2 linked regions of the Tardiphaga sp. 709 genome follow. The main gene of each other region encodes a partner of the protein of the gene in region 2 in a complex. Links are inferred from orthologs where the notes say so. Each region holds a gene or a part of one and is shown on either strand. Other genes may lie near its edges.

Evidence for each region. Proteins that work in one complex are often made in the same cells at the same time.
Region 1: the proteins of dinB (region 2) and dnaN are in contact, whole or in part, in a solved structure (PDB 1OK7), measured with the Escherichia coli proteins. The link is inferred for Tardiphaga sp. 709 from one-to-one orthologs.

Annotation. Positions count from the first base shown.
Region 1 is NZ_CP135529.1:3,418,577-3,421,616, reverse strand. What follows is about bases 71-3,040. They hold dnaN (DNA polymerase III subunit beta), read right to left. Parts: upstream 2,130-3,040; coding sequence 1,011-2,129; downstream 71-1,010. Other genes in these bases: dnaA (chromosomal replication initiator protein DnaA), read right to left, coding at 2,372-3,040; recF (DNA replication/repair protein RecF), read right to left, coding at 71-779. Also shown: more of recF, read right to left, coding at 1-70. UniProt on the Escherichia coli protein: Confers DNA tethering and processivity to DNA polymerases and other proteins. Acts as a clamp, forming a ring around DNA (a reaction catalyzed by the clamp-loading complex) which diffuses in an ATP-independent manner freely and bidirectionally along dsDNA.
Region 2 is NZ_CP135529.1:2,138,533-2,141,517, reverse strand. What follows is about bases 71-2,985. They hold dinB (DNA polymerase IV), read right to left. Parts: upstream 2,127-2,985; coding sequence 1,014-2,126; downstream 71-1,013. Other genes in these bases: RSO67_RS10700 (hypothetical protein), read left to right, coding at 2,876-2,985; RSO67_RS10705 (hypothetical protein), read right to left, coding at 2,105-2,365; RSO67_RS10715 (PAS domain S-box protein), read left to right, coding at 71-1,008. In the rest of the region: more of RSO67_RS10715, read left to right, coding at 1-70. UniProt on the Escherichia coli protein: Poorly processive, error-prone DNA polymerase involved in translesion repair and untargeted mutagenesis. Copies undamaged DNA at stalled replication forks, which arise in vivo from mismatched or misaligned primer ends.

The DNA.
Region 1 (3,040 bases), 1.3 Mb from region 2 along the record:
CGCGGGCGACCATCGCGCAAGATCTGGCGATAGCGATCTTCGACCGCTGTGGCCGGTTCATTGACCAGCGCATTTTCCATCCAGCCGTCGAGCATGATGAGTGCGGATGGAAAGGCCGAGGCTTCGCCGCGCACGCGCAGCATCTCTGCGAGCCGCATCGCCGTCTGGCCGCGCGTCGCGGCGACGGCGACCGCGAGTTCGGCGGTCTCGCGCTCGATGGCATCGAGCCAGTGGGCGTCGCTGTTCCGGTCTTCGAGCAAGCGGTTGCGCGAACGCAGGCTTCGCTCGAGCGCGGAGACGCGACCGGAGTGATCCTTGTCGATGGCCAGCACGAGGCGGTCGAAGAAGCGCCGGCGTTCGGAGGCGGCGCCCATGAACAACTGGTCCATCGCGGGCGTCAGCCACACCATGCGCAGGTGATCGCCGAATGCCGCGGCAGAACCGACAGGCTCCCGGTCGATACGACAGCGACGGCTGGTGGACGCACCTTCTGCCGCGGGGGCATCGATGCCGGTGCCGAGTGTGGCGAGACCAACCTCACCCTCGACAGTCGCCGACACGGCCCAGGAGCCGTCGCCTTCGTTATTCGCAACGTCTTCGAGCGTCGCGCGGCGCAGGCCGCGGCCTGGCGACAGAAACGAGATCGCTTCGATGCAATTTGTTTTGCCGGCGCCGTTCGGGCCGACGAGGGCGACCATGTCCGCCGACGCCTCCAGCGACGCCGCGCGATAGCTGCGGAAATTGGTGAGCGACAGGCGATGGATGCGGGAGGCGGTCATTCGTGAATATGGGACTCAGCTAAAGTCGTCGCAACGGGCCGCGCCAATCTCCGTTGTCATCCCGCCTAGTGCGCCGAAGGCGCATGCGGGGCGGGGATCCATAACCACGGCCCGGCACAATCAAAACGGCAGAGTCGTGGCTACCTAGCTGCAACTAGTTCTTCGGCGGCTATGGGTCCCCGCTCCGCGCGCGCCTTTGGCGCGCTAGGCGGGGGCGATACCTGAAGGAACTCACACCCGCATCGGCATCAGCACATACAGGGCGCCCTTGGCGTCCTTGTCCTGCACCAGCGTCGGCGAGCCGGGATCGGCAAGGCGCAGCACGGCAACTTCGCCTTCGATCTGGGCGGCGATGTCGAGCAGATAGCGCGAGTTGAAGCCGATATCGAGCGCGTCGGAGGCGTATTCGACCTCGAGCTCTTCCGTCGCGCTGCCGGAATCCGGATTTGTCACCGACAGCACGAGCTTGCCCGCCGACAGCGCGAGTTTCACGGCGCGGCCGCGTTCGCTGGAAATCGTCGAGACGCGGTCGACTGCGTTCTCGAAATCCTTCTTGTCGATCACCAGTTCCTTGTCGTTGTTCTGCGGGATCACGCGGCCATAGTCGGGGAAGGTGCCGTCGATCAGTTTCGAGGTCAGAACCACATTGCCGAGCGTGAAGCGGATCTTGCCCTGCGACAGTTCGATGGTGATCTCGGCTTCGAGGTCCTCGATCAGACGCTGCACTTCACCGACCGTCTTGCGCGGCACGATGACGCCCGGCATGCCGTCGGCGCCCTTGGGCAGCTTGAGGTCAATCTGTGCCAGACGATGACCGTCGGTGGCGACGGCGCGCAAGGTTGCCGCAGTCGCAGTGCCGGCGGCGTGGAGATAGATGCCGTTGAGATAATAGCGGGTCTCTTCGGTGGAGATCGCAAACTGCGTGCGGTCGATCAGGCGCTTCACGTCGGAGGCGGGCAGCGCAAACGAGTGCGTCATTTCGCCGGCGGCGAGATCCGGGAAATCATTCTCCGGCAGCGTCTGCAGCGTGAAGCGCGACCGGCCGGCGCGGATCGCCATCACCGAGCGGTCGCCATCGGCTTCGAGCACGATCTGGGAGCCGTCCGGCAGTTTGCGGACGATGTCGTAGAACATATGGGCAGGCACGGTGGTGGAACCGGCGGTGCCGACTTCGGCGGCCAGGGTTTCCGTGACTTCAAGGTCCAGGTCGGTGGCCTTTAGCGACAGCCGGGCATTTTCGGCGCGGATCAGCACGTTGCCCAGGATCGGAATCGTGTTGCGGCGCTCGACCACGCGATGCACGTGGCTCAGCGACTTCAGGAGTTGCGCGCGTTCGACGGTGACCTTCATAACAAAACCCGCCCGATTCAATCCGGTGTCGTGTGGAAATGCCTGGCGGCCCGAACGGGCGCCGCGGCGATGACACCCGCGAGCTCGATCAGTGGATTTTGCTCAATCCCGCGGGGGACCGCAAGGTGGCGTGGATGGCCGGGAAGCGCAAGAGAGATGCGCTTCCGGCCCCCAATGTTTTGACGGTTAACACCCTCGTCCTGCCCCGGCGCACGCTTTGGCGCACCGGGGGTGGGGACGCTTTACTCCTGGAGTTGGCGCTTCAGCGTTTCGACCTCATCCTGCAGGGCCACGTCCTTGCCGACCAGCGCCTCGATCTTGCGTACGGCATGCAGAACCGTGGTGTGATCGCGGCCACCGAAGCGGCGGCCGATTTCCGGCAGCGAGCGTAGCGTCAGGGTCTTGGCCAGATACATCGCAACCTGACGGGGGCGCACGACATTGGCGGTGCGGCGCGACGACAGGAGGTCGGACCGGCTGACATTGTACTGACGCGCGACGACACGCTGGATGTCCTCGATCTTGATGCGCTTCGGCTCCTGCGGGCGGATCAGGTCGCGCACTTCGCGCTCGGCCATTTCCAGCGTGACCGGCGTGGCGTTCAGCTTCGAATGCGCCAGCAGGCGGTTGATTGCGCCTTCGAGGTCGCGGCCGTTATGGGTGATGGTGCGGGCCAGATAGTCCAGCACCGGCTCCGGCACCTCGAACGAGGCGTGATGTGCACGCGCGGCGGCAACGCGCGATTTCAGGATGCCCAGGCGCAGCTCTTCGCCGAGCGAGCTCATTTCGACGACGAGACCGCCGGCGAGGCGCGAACGCACGCGTTCGTCGAGGCTTTCCAGATCCGACGGCGGGCGATCGGCTGCGATCACCACCTGGCGGCCGGCATCGATCAGCGCATTCAGTGTGTG
Region 2 (2,985 bases):
CGCTATATCGACGCAATCTCCGATACTGTTGACCGGGCGGCCAAGCTGACCAGCCAGTTGCTTGCGTTCGCTCGCCGGCAGCCGCTTGCTCCGCGCGTCTTCAACGTCGGCACCCAGGTCGCGAGCGTTGCGAACCTGATTCGGCCACTGGTCGGCGGCCGGATCCAGATTGATCTGGATATTGAGGCTGCCGCCCAATTCGCCATGGCCGATATAACCCAATTCGAAACCGCCTTGGTCAACCTCGCAGTCAATGCACGCGATGCCATGAACGGCGAAGGGCGCCTCGTTATCGGTGTCGCGGCAGCCGACTCGATTCCGGAGATGCGCTCTCATCCTCAGAAAGAGGGCGACTTCATCGCGGTTTCCGTAACTGACTCTGGCGTCGGCATAGCTAGCGAGTACCTGGATGCGATCTTCGAACCATTTTTCACGACCAAGGACGTGGGAAAAGGAACGGGCCTCGGCTTGAGTCAGGCCTTCGGGTTCGCCAAACAGACGGGCGGCGAGATCGGCGTCAGCAGCACGCTTGGAGCGGGCGCGACGTTCACAATTTATCTGCCGCGGGCCGAAACTGGCGCCGAAGTCGAAAGCAGCGCGCCGCCATTAGCAAGCGCAGCGACAAGCGGGCGGGGGCACCGCGTTCTTGTTGTCGAGGATAATACGGATGTTGGGGGATTCTCGACAGAGCTTCTGCAGGATCTCGGATACGCAACCGACTGGGTGACGTCAGCTTCCGCGGCACTGGACGTTCTAGCCAAGGATGAATTCGCATTCGACCTCGTGTTTTCGGACGTCATCATGCCCGGCATGAACGGGGTGGAGATGGCCACGATTATCCGCGACCAATACCCTGGATTGCCGGTCGTTCTGACAAGTGGCTACAGCCACGTTCTAGCCGAAAACGCCCATACAGGCTTTGAACTCATCCAGAAGCCGTATTCGGTTGAGCTTTTGTCGCGCACGCTGCGCAAGGCGATCACTGATCGACGGACTGAATCGGCTTAGCGCTGCTAGATTGGTAACTGGAACTGGGATTGCGCGTCGTCCCCGTCAGTCTGAAGTGTCGATAGTGAAACACCGAGAAGCCGCACGGCTTTCGGCAGTGGCATCGAGCGTTCGAGAAGTGATGCCGCGACCCGTTCGAGCTCTTCGCGGTTTGATACGGCCGTCGGCATTGATTGGCTTCGTGACATGATCTCGAAGTCAGCGAACTTCACCTTCAGCGTGACGGTTCGCCCGCGGTTCCCTGTGTTGGCACAGTGTTGCCACACCTTGTCGACGAGGGGCTGCAGCGCGGCGATCATGGTGTCGAACTCGGTGAGGTCGTCGGAGAAAGTGTTCTCGGCGCCGACGGATTTCCGCATGCGGTTGGCGCGGACAGGACGCTCGTCGATGCCGCGTGATATCCAGTAGTAATAGGTCCCGGCTTTGCCGAAGTGTGCCTCCAGGAACGTCAGCGACTGGTTCCGGATGTTTAGTCCTGTCTGGATACCCAATGCGTTGAATTTAGCCGCAGTCGCCGGTCCGATGCCGTGGAACTTGCCGACGGGCAGGGTCTCCACAAAGGCGAGTCCCATCTCCGGAGAGATGACGTACTGACCGTTTGGCTTGCGATGGTCTGAGGCGAGTTTGGCCAGGAACTTGTTGTAAGAGATGCCGGCGGAGGCATTGAGCCCTGTCTCGGCTTTGATTTTAGTGCGGATCGCCAGTGCGATGTCGCGCGCCAGTGGGATGCTCTGAAGGTTCTCGGTAACATCCAGATAAGCCTCGTCCAGCGACAGCGGTTCGATGATCGGCGTGTGCTCGGCGAAGATCTCTCGGATCTGCTGGCTAATGGTCTTGTAGACCTCGAAGCGCGGTTTCACGAAGATTAGATCTGGACACTGACGTTTGGCTATAACGGACGGCATCGCCGAGCGGACGCCGAATTTGCGGGCTTCGTAACTCGCTGCTGCCACGACCCCACGCTCCCGAGAGACGCCGACGGCGACAGGTTTGCCGCGTAGCTCTGGATTATCCCGCTGTTCGACTGATGCGTAAAAGGCGTCCATGTCGATATGGATGATCTTACGCTGTCGGATTTCCGGCGCGACGTCGTTCGTCACCGGGCCATCGGTTTCCATTTGCCGTCTCTGATCGCCAGCATCGCCTTCGCAACCGGGGTCGATGCGCGATCGGCGGGGCCCTCGGCCGCCGCCTCGACGGCGCGCCAGTCGATCAGAACGGTGCCGTCCGGAGCGACCTCATAGAGACCCACACCTACCGGAGTGCCTGAGATGCGCTCGGTTCGGACGGGGCGCTGCGTGATGTCTTGCGCCAGCGCGGCAGCGGGCAGCACCATGGCAAGTACGGCGATCCACATTATGCGCATCTGTCCTTCTTCGGGCCTCGGACTACGATCTTACAGGGCAAGCAGATCGGATCGTCAACGGCCAAGGATATGGCGTCTCGAACGCGGGTCAGCAACCATTGTCCTCTCGGCTGCCGGTCGGTTCCTGGCAGGTACGATTGAGGAGGCGCAAATCCGGGCAATCTGGGAAGGGCGCGCTCCGACGCCTAGTCCACCAGACGTTTCATTAATGGACCTGTTTGTCCAATACGGTACTTCGCAAACGGAGGAGCTTAGACGAGGGGGCGCATCTACGATCTGGTTTTGCATCTCCAGAATGATAAAGAAGCGATTGTACACGGCCAAGATGCTCTCCGGCCGCGGCTTCCTGCACGCTTTTCGTTAGTTTATCTGACCGCCACGAGAAGAGCTTGGCGGGCCGGGGATTGCCACGAGGCTGTTAGTGGGGGCCCGATGCGGAACGAGTCAGGCAGCGCTACGTTCGACTGACAAGGGCTTCATGAACAGATTGGCTTTGGTTCAATGCAAAAGATTATAACGATCAGCGCTACAGCGCTTCTCCTCGTCGGTGCCACGATGTCGTCGGCGTCCGCCGAAAAGTCCCGCCGGCACCACACTCAGCAGGGCGTCAC